One region of the Bacillus sp. GW823-FHT06A10 genome, then DNA from elsewhere that is predicted to be linked to it. Evidence: predicted binding sites of a transcription regulator. Region 1 holds the regulator's gene; each other region holds the start of a gene.
What was found. Region 1 encodes Rex, which represses fermentation and respiration genes when NADH is low (regulators of the CRP and FNR family bind a similar motif). Its sites were predicted from a motif close to TTGTGAAATATTTCACAA; they were not measured.

Region 1 (3,288 bases):
GTAAAATCAAGTAGTCTGTACCTTCATATTTCACTTCAGTACCTGCATATTTTGAGAAGATGATAAGATCACCTGCTGCTACCTCTAAAGCAACACGCTCACCATTCTCAAGCACTCGACCAGTACCTACTGCAACAACTTTACCCTCTTGTGGTTTTTCTTTTGCAGTATCTGGTAATACGATACCACTTGCTGTTTTTTCTTCTGCTTGAACAAGCTCAATTACAACGCGATCACCTAATGGCTTTAGCATGAACAATAACCTCCTCATTTTGTTATGTAAATTTCTTTTATTAGCACTCAAGTCATCCGAGTGCTAACACACTTATAATAATAAATAATCTCAATTTCTTTTGCAAGTAAAAAAATCATAATTTTTTCGCAAATCACTATATAAACTTTCTATATAGAATACTGCCTTTACTATATGAATCGTTGTTTCCACTGCTCGTATGTTACAATATGAAAGGACACCCTAAGTTGTTTTCGCTACACACACAACTTTCTCCTGTCTTCTATTATAATTTCAAATAAGGATTTACGAAAAAAACATAATTCAAGTGAGGTTTATATCGTAGGTAGCATATTTACATGTTATCCTAACTTATCTCATACACTATAGTTAGAAAGGATGGTTAAACCATTTGAAGAAACAATACTGGTGGATTATCGTTACATACATTTTAATGCAGTTATCTGGCGTTGTTGGATTGCCACTTCTCCTAAAAACAGGACTCTATGATAATAGAGGATTTACCATTGAGGAAAAAGGACAAATCATAACGGGACACTGGGCAATTATTAGCTTCTTTGTTGCATTATGTATCGTACTTTGGTTACTTAGAACGGATATTCGTGACAGGCATTTAGATCCAAAGCGCTCTTCTGCTCCAGCTACTATTGGATGGATTTTCATCGGGTTCTTCTTGGCTTTCTTTTCACAAATAGTTGCTGGTATGATCGAGATGCAGCTGCTAGGAATTAAACAAGGTTCAGAAAATACAATGAAACTGATGGAGATTGCAAGAACCACACCTTGGTTCCTTATTGTTGTATCTATAATTGGACCTATCTTAGAAGAAATCGTATTTAGAAAAATTTTATTTGGTGCACTTTATAAGAAGTTTAACTTCTTTATCGCAGCTATCATTAGTTCGCTTGTATTCGCAGCAATTCATTTTGATTTTACTCATTTATTGGTATACACTGCTATGGGGCTCGTATTCGCCTTCTTATATGTGAAGACGAAGCGTATTATCGTTCCGATTGCAGCTCATGTTGCGATGAATACATTAGTCGCTATTGGGCAAATTTTTATGAGCAATGAGCAAATTCAAGAAATGATTAAAGAAGCTGAAAAAATGCAAGGCTTTATCGGAGGATTTTTTGTATGAGAAACTCACCATTGTTCATGGCTGCACTATACTTCCTTCTTGGATGTATCTTTACACGCTTCGCCATTACGAACGTGACAGATACAATCTGGAATGTGTGGACAATACTATTTGCAGTTATGGCAACAATTGATTTTAATTTGGCACTTCGCCTTATATTAGTTAAATTCACAAAGAAGAAACAATAATAAAACGCAGAGGTCGCTTCCTCTGCGTTTTATTGTGGATAGTTTTTCAAAAAGTAAACTAATGTTTGTAACTCTACAGCTAAATCAATATGATGAATTCTAATATTCTCTGATACGTTTAATCGTGCTGGTGTGAAATTCAAAATACCATGCACGCTCGTTTCAGCTAATCTATCTGCTACAGCTTGTGCTACTGTAGCCGGTACTGTTAATATTGCCACTTGTATATCATTTGATAATCTCTCTTCTAATTCATCTAAATGGTATACAGGAATGCCCCCGATTTCTGTTCCAACTTTCTCTTCACTAACATCAAATGCCATTTCAATTTTTGTATTATTGTTTTTCGTGAAATTATAATGTAAGAAAGCGGTCCCTAAATTACCTACTCCAATAAGTGCTACACGCGTTATATCATCTTGATCAAGTGTTTCGCGGAAAAATGATAATAAATAATTTACGTTATATCCATATCCCTTTTTCCCTAACGCTCCAAAATACGAAAAATCTCTTCGTATTGTTGCGGAATCTACTTTTACCGCTTCACTCAATTCGGCCGATGAAACACGCTGCTTACCAGAAAGAGATAAGTTTTGGATAAATCGATAGTATAGAGGCAATCTTTTAGCAGTGGCTTGTGGAATCTTTTGCTGATCCATATGACCTCTCCTCTCTTCCTATCTTTATTCATATACTTTAATCAAATACAGAAGTTTAGCACTCATTAAATTCCTTGTATAATAAAGAGAAGAAGTATTCTCTCTTATTTTAAACTATACACTATTTTTAGTATGATTGAGAAATATAAACATGGCAAAGTTAAGAAATTATTTGAGGTGAAAACATTGATTTTATTACAAGTAAATGGACTTTCGAAATTATACGGTGCAGAAACAATTCTTGCAAACATAAAATTGGAAGTACAAACAAAAGATCGTATCGCATTAGTTGGAAGGAATGGAGCTGGAAAATCTACATTATTAAAAATTATCGCTGGTGAGTTATCACATGATGGTGGCGAAATTATAAAACCGAAAGATGTCTCAATCGGGTATTTAGCTCAAAATACCGGCCTAGAAACGTCTTTAACAATTTGGGATGAAATGCTAACCGTCTTTACCCACTTACAGCAAATGGAGACAAAACTTCGAAGGCTTGAGCAAGAAATGGGCAAAGAAGAAAACTTTTCAAACGAAGCTACATACGAAAGATTGTTAGCTGATTATGACCAATTGCAACTCAATTATAAAGATCAAGGTGGATATCAATATGAAGCGGATATTCGCTCCATTTTAAGCGGCCTTGGCTTCCCAGTTGAAACGCACCAGACGACGATTTCTACTTTAAGCGGTGGGCAAAAAACAAGATTAGCTCTCGGAAAATTATTATTAACAAAACCAGACTTACTTATTTTGGACGAGCCTACAAACCATTTAGACATCGAAACATTAACATGGCTTGAGCAATATTTACAAGGTTATCCTGGCGCAATATTAATCGTTTCACATGACCGTTATTTCTTAGACAAACTTGTTACACAAGTATATGAAATTTCGAATAAAGAAAGCAGACGATTTGTTGGTAACTACAGTAAATATTTAGACTTAAAATCAGCATTATATGAGCAAGAAATGAAACGTTACGAAAAACAACAAGATGAAATCGCAAAACTTGAGGACTTCGTTCAAAAGAATATAGCTCGCGCC
Region 2 (3,288 bases), on a different contig from region 1:
CATCTTATTTTGATGAAATTCATACGATTTCTGATCGAAATGCATTTTTACGAGTGAAAGAATTAGCGCAAAAAGAAGGACTTCTCGTTGGGAGCTCTTCAGGAGCAGCATTTCATGCGAGCTTACTTGAGGCAGAGAAGGCAGCACCAGGTACAAATATTGTAACCATTTTTCCTGATAGTAGTGAGCGCTATTTAAGTAAAGACATATACAAAGGATGGGAATAAAAAATGAGAGCAAAGACAAAGTTAATTCATGGTATTCGCATAGGAGAACCTTCAACTGGATCTGTAAACGTACCGATCTATCAAACAAGTACGTACAAACAAGAAGCGGTTGGTAAGCATCAAGGATATGAATATTCACGTACAGGTAACCCAACACGTGCAGCTTTAGAAGAAATGATTGCTGTATTAGAAAATGGTCATGCTGGATTTGCATTCGGTTCTGGAATGGCTGCTATTACAGCGACAATTATGTTGTTCTCAAAAGGTGACCACGTTATTTTAACAGATGATGTTTATGGTGGAACGTATCGTGTTATTACGAAAGTATTAAACCGCTTCGGTATTGAACATACATTTGTAGACACAACAAACTTAGAGGAAGTTGTAGAAGCAATTCGTCCAAATACGAAAGCGATCTATGTGGAAACACCAACGAACCCATTACTAAAAATTACTGATATTAAGAAAATATCTACTCTTGCTAAAGAGAAAGATTTATTAACAATTATTGATAATACATTCATGACGCCATATTGGCAGTCGCCGATTTCTTTAGGAGCAGACATTGTACTTCATAGTGCAACGAAATATTTAGGAGGTCATAGTGACGTAGTTGCAGGTCTAGTAGTGGTAAATAGCCCACAACTAGCAGAAGACCTTCACTTTGTACAAAACTCAACAGGAGGTATTCTTGGACCACAAGATAGCTTCTTACTACTTCGCGGTTTAAAAACATTAGGAATTCGTATGGAAGAACATGAAACGAATTCACGCGCTATTGCTGAATTCTTAAATAATCATCCAAAAGTAAATAAAGTATATTACCCAGGTCTTGAATCACATCAAAACCACGAATTAGCAACAGAACAAGCAAATGGATTTGGTGCTATTATTTCGTTTGATGTAGATAGTGAGGAAACATTAAATAAAGTACTTGAGAAACTGCAATACTTTACACTTGCTGAAAGCTTAGGAGCAGTAGAAAGTTTAATTTCTATCCCATCTCAAATGACACATGCATCAATCCCAGCAGATCGCCGTAAAGAATTAGGAATTACAGATACATTAATTCGTATTTCTGTCGGTATTGAAGATGGTGAAGATTTAATTGAAGATTTAGCACAAGCGCTAGCGTAATAAAAAATGCACTGCTAATGTGGAGCAGTGCATTTTTATTATGTTAATTTGTGAAACATTTCACAAATTAGACATACACAAATGAAATGATTTCATGTATATTGAATTCATGAAATGTTATTCACGAGTAAACTTGTGAAATGTTTCACAAACAATGGGGTTCATGTAGGACGGTAACTCTATTTTTTTTCGCTAATCGGGACTTATTATGACCTGTAGGGACTTATAAAGACCGTGATAACAGAATAGGAGGAAATTTACATGGTAGTCAAAGAGAAAGTTGTAAATGAAATGCAAGAGGTAAAAGAGATGATTGATACGTTAGTAAATAACGGTCAACAAGCTTTACAAGCATTAGAAAGTTTTACACAAGAGCAGATTGACAACATTGTTCATGAAATGGCATTAGCAGGTGTTGATCAACATATGCCACTTGCAAAATTGGCTGTTGAAGAAACAGGCCGTGGTGTCTATGAAGACAAATGCATTAAAAATATTTTTGCCACTGAATATATTTGGCATAGTATAAAGCAAGATAAAACGGTAGGAATTATTCACGAAGATCCTCATGAAGAAATAATAGAAATTGCAGAACCTGTCGGTGTAGTAGCTGGGGTAACACCAGTAACGAATCCAACGTCGACAACAATGTTTAAAGCTTTGATTGCGATAAAAACGAGAAATCCAATTATTTTCGCATTTCATCCTTCTGCACAAAATTGTTCGGTGGCAGCAGCGAAAACCGTATATGATGCAGCAATGAAAGCTGGTGCACCAAAACATTGTATTCAATGGATTGAAAGACCGTCTGTCGAAGCGACAAAACAATTAATGAACCATGAGGGTGTGGCACTCGTTCTAGCAACTGGAGGCGCTGGTATGGTGAAATCAGCTTACTCTACTGGAAAACCAGCACTAGGTGTAGGTCCTGGTAATGTACCGTGTTATATAGAAAAATCAGCACATGTAAAACGAGCTGTTAATGATTTAATTTTATCGAAAACATTTGATAACGGTATGATTTGTGCATCGGAACAAGCAATCATTGTCGATAAAGAAATCTATGATGATGTTAAAACAGAAATGATCGAAAACAATTGTTACTTTGTAACAGAAGAAGAAAGAAAAAAATTAGAAAAGCTCGTTATAAATGAAAATACATGTGCAGTAAATAGTGATATTGTAGGAAAATCAGCACAGTATATTGCCGAATTAGTTGGGATTACTGTTCCTGAACATACAAAAATGCTTGTAGCTGAAATTCAAGGTATCGGAGCAGCATACCCGTTATCTCGTGAGAAACTGAGCCCAGTATTAGCCTGTGTGAAGGCGAATTCATTAGAAAAAGGATTTACATATTGCGAAGAAATGTTGAACCTCGGTGGTTTAGGACATTCAGCAGTTATTCATTCTACAAATAAAGAAGTGCAAAAGCAATTTGGATTACGTATGAAAGCTTGCCGTCTCATTGTAAATGCACCTTCATCACAAGGTGGAATAGGGGATATATATAACGGATTTATTCCATCACTTACACTTGGTTGTGGTTCTTACGGAAAAAATTCAGTTTCCCAAAATGTAACAGCGACTCATTTATTAAATATAAAAAGGCTGGCAAATAGAAAAAAGAATATGCAGTGGTTCAAATTGCCGCCAAAAATTTATTTTGAAAAACATGCTACAGCGTATTTAGCAAATATGCCTAACATTTCACGTGCATTTATTGTAACGGATCCTGGAATGGTTGAACATGGCTATGTGGATACAGTCACGCACTATTTAAACAAGCATGCAAATGATGTGAAAATTGAAGTTTTCTTTGAGGTCGAACCAGATCCATCAGATGAAACTGTCTTTAAAGGTGCGGAAATGATGAGAAGCTTTAAGCCAGATGTAATTATCGCACTTGGTGGTGGTTCAGCTA
Region 3 (3,288 bases), on a different contig from region 1:
CCATGAAAATAATTGTGATTAATCCAGCTACTTTAAATGGCGCTGTAAATGTTAAAACAAATAATATGATCGCTTGAATAAAGAACATGTAAAATAGCGCTCGAATCGGATTATGATTCGATAATTTCCCGCCAACCATATTCCCTATCGCAATGGCGATTCCATACACTAATAAAATGATAGTAACGGTACTTGCTTCAAATCCTGTTACTTCTTGTAATAGGGGTGATAAATACGTAAATGTTACGAATGTACCACCGTATCCAAGTGCAGTAATAATGAAAACAAGTAATAGTCTTCCATTTTTAATTAATTTAAATTGATCACGAAACGATACAGGTACACCATTTTTTAAATTAGATGGGACGAGTATACTGTTTGCGATGAAAGCAATAATTCCAATTACGACAATCGCCATAAATGACGCTCTCCAGCCAAACTCTTGACCGATAAATGTTCCAATTGGCACACCAGTAATAGTCGCAACTGTTAATCCAGTAAACATAATCGCAATTGCGCTAGCACGTTTATTCTCTGGTACGATTGCAGCTGCAATTGTAGATCCAATTGACATAAACACACCATGTGCAAACGCAGATACAATTCTTGCGATAATTAATACAGTGAAGCTTGTTGCTACCGCCGCAATGCCATTACCAATAATGAAAATAACCATAATCCACATTAATAATGTCTTTCGCGACATACTAGCCGTTAACGCTGTTAAAACAGGAGCTCCTACCGCCGCTCCTAACGCATATAAGGAAACCGTTAAACCGGCTGTTGTAACCGAAACATTTAAATCTTTTGAAATAGATGGTAGTAAGCCGACACTAATAAACTCGGTCGTACCAATCCCAAACGCACTAATCGCTAGCGCTAATAAAGCAAACATACTTCTTCGGCTCGTCTGAGCTTCCGAAGATGGTACTGTATATGAACTCAATTGAATTCCTCCTTATTACAAGAAATCCAATCATAATAGTATGATAAAAAGGCCCTTTTATCTTCTAAAAAATATATTTCATACTTACAAATGCTATTATGAATGGTTTCATCCCTTTTTTGAAGAACGCACTTTAAAGTACGATAGGTACCAAAAAGTAACATAGTCACTTTTTGGTACCGTACTACTCATTTGCCTCTTACATGTGCTATTATGAAACATATTTAACATAATAAAAAGTACGTACTTTAAAGTGCTATAGGTACTAAAAAGTAACATTTGTATTATTAAACTTACTTTACTCAAAAAGGGAGGGGTTCATATGAAGAAATACAATATTCCTGTAGAGGCGACTTTAGAAGTTATCGGCGGCAAATGGAAAGTTGTTATTCTTTGTCACTTAACGAAAGGTACAAAGAGAACGAGTGAATTAAAACGCTCAATGCCTGGTATTACACAAAAAATGTTAACGCAGCAATTACGTGAATTAGAAGACGACGGGGTCATTCAAAGAAAAGTATACAACCAAGTCCCACCGAAAGTAGAATATTCTCTTACCGACTACGGTTGGTCTTTAGAATCCATTCTTGACTCTCTTTGTTCTTGGGGCGAATGCCATCTTGAAAAAGAAGGTAACACATCGATGCTAATTGCAGAAGGTGAATAATAGGAAAAAGGAAAAAACGAACATGAATTTGTTCGTTTTTTCCTTTTTTTCTATATATATATGTACATTTCTAACTGAAACAAAATATTTTATACGCTTTCATACCTTGTCAGCACTACGTTATACACTCAATATCAAATAATTAGGAATCATTTTTATGTTAACATAGGTGTATATAGTATATAATATAGGATATATATTATATACACTTTCCGGTAACGGAGCTTTTCCATTATGCGGACAAGCCATATATCGGACAGTTCATAAATAATAAGTAAGACGTTATGGTTTTAGATTTATGTTTGCAGCTTACTTGCTGTCATAAATTTAAAGGCATTTTATTGTGTTTTGTGAAACTTTGCATAAAGTTTCGTAAACGTTTACTATCTTACTTATAAAAAATAAGAGTATTGCTATCGTAAAGGAGAATTGGAGATGCCAGAAACTATGACTCAAACAAAGCCAGAACAAGAAACTGTACAAATTTCTGCTAGCCAAGGACAACTTGATGTACTTGATCAGTTGTTAAAACCTGAGGTACAAGAATCATTAACAACACTAGTAGAACAGCTTCCAAAATTAACTGAGCTTGTTAACATTTTAACTAAGTCTTATGACTTCGCTCAAACTGTTGCTACTGATGAAGTATTAAAAAGCGACACTGTTGGTGCAATTACAGAGCTTGTAGAACCTGTAAAAGATACAGTGAAAAGCATGGCTGCAACTGCAATCGAAGCGAAAGATCGTGCTGACGAAAGCAACGAAGTTATCGGCCTATTCGGTCTGTTAAAATTACTAAAAGATCCACAAGCACAAAAAATGTTCCGCTTTGTGAACGCATATCTTCAAATTAGTGCAGAACGTAACAATAAATAATTTAACTTATAACAACAATTAGTAAAGACGGGGGATATCATACTATGTCAAAACAAATTGTCATCTTAGGCGCTGGTTATGGCGGTCTTCTTGCCGCTTTAAACGTACGTAAATATTACAGCAAATCAGAAGCACAAGTTACAGTGATTAACCAATACCCAACACACCAAATCATCACTGAATTACACCGCCTAGCAGCTGGTAACGTGTCTGAGCAAGCAATTGCAATGCCACTTACAAAGCTTTTCAAAGGTAAAGATATCGATCTTAAAATTGCAACAGTTGAGTCATTCTCAGTTGATAGCAAAGAAATCAAACTAGCTGGTGGCACTACTTTATCTTACGATGCACTTGTAGTTGCTTTAGGAAGTAAAACTGCTTACTTCGGTATTCCAGGACTAGAAGAAAACAGCATGGTATTAAAATCTGCTGCTGATGCAAACAAAATCTACAAACACGTTGAAGACCGTATTCGTGAATACGCGAAAACGAAAAACGAAGCTGATGCTACAATCGTAATCGGTGGTGGCGGATTAACTGGCGTTGAGCTAGTTGGTGAGCTTGCTGACATTATGCCTAAACTTGCAAAAAGCCACGGCGTAAATCCAAAAGAAGTTAAACTTCTTCTTGTTGAAGCAGGTCCAAAGATCCTTCCAGTATTACCAGACCACTTAATCGAACGTGCAACTACTAGCCTAGAAGCACGCGGCGTTACATTCTTAACTGGTCTTCCTGTAACAAACGTTGCTGGCAATGAAATCGACTTAAAAGACGGTCAAAAACTTGTTGCTAACACATT

Region 2: adhE (bifunctional acetaldehyde-CoA/alcohol dehydrogenase) is a predicted target of Rex. The motif match lies at 1,413-1,430, and genes of this name have one in related genera.
Region 3: AC1Q8M_RS21680 (DUF1641 domain-containing protein) is a predicted target of Rex. The motif match lies at 1,962-1,979, and genes of this name have one in related genera.

Annotation. Positions count from the first base shown of each region.
Region 1 covers NZ_JBXAHT010000010.1:7,959-11,246, forward strand. Annotated here, with positions in the region: gene groES (co-chaperone GroES) at 1-253, opposite strand, end outside; gene AC1Q8M_RS27545 (CPBP family intramembrane glutamic endopeptidase) at 645-1,394, shown strand; gene AC1Q8M_RS27550 (YdiK family protein) at 1,391-1,582, shown strand; gene AC1Q8M_RS27555 (redox-sensing transcriptional repressor Rex) at 1,612-2,241, opposite strand; gene AC1Q8M_RS27560 (ABC-F family ATP-binding cassette domain-containing protein) at 2,428-3,288, shown strand, end outside.
Region 2 covers NZ_JBXAHT010000002.1:474,183-477,470, forward strand. Annotated here, with positions in the region: gene AC1Q8M_RS17215 (O-acetylserine dependent cystathionine beta-synthase) at 1-227, shown strand, start outside; gene AC1Q8M_RS17220 (bifunctional cystathionine gamma-lyase/homocysteine desulfhydrase) at 231-1,364, shown strand; gene adhE (bifunctional acetaldehyde-CoA/alcohol dehydrogenase) at 1,626-3,288, shown strand, end outside.
Region 3 covers NZ_JBXAHT010000003.1:165,977-169,264, forward strand. Annotated here, with positions in the region: gene AC1Q8M_RS21670 (MFS transporter) at 1-895, opposite strand, end outside; gene AC1Q8M_RS21675 (winged helix-turn-helix transcriptional regulator) at 1,269-1,613, shown strand; gene AC1Q8M_RS21680 (DUF1641 domain-containing protein) at 2,049-2,489, shown strand; gene AC1Q8M_RS21685 (NAD(P)/FAD-dependent oxidoreductase) at 2,534-3,288, shown strand, end outside.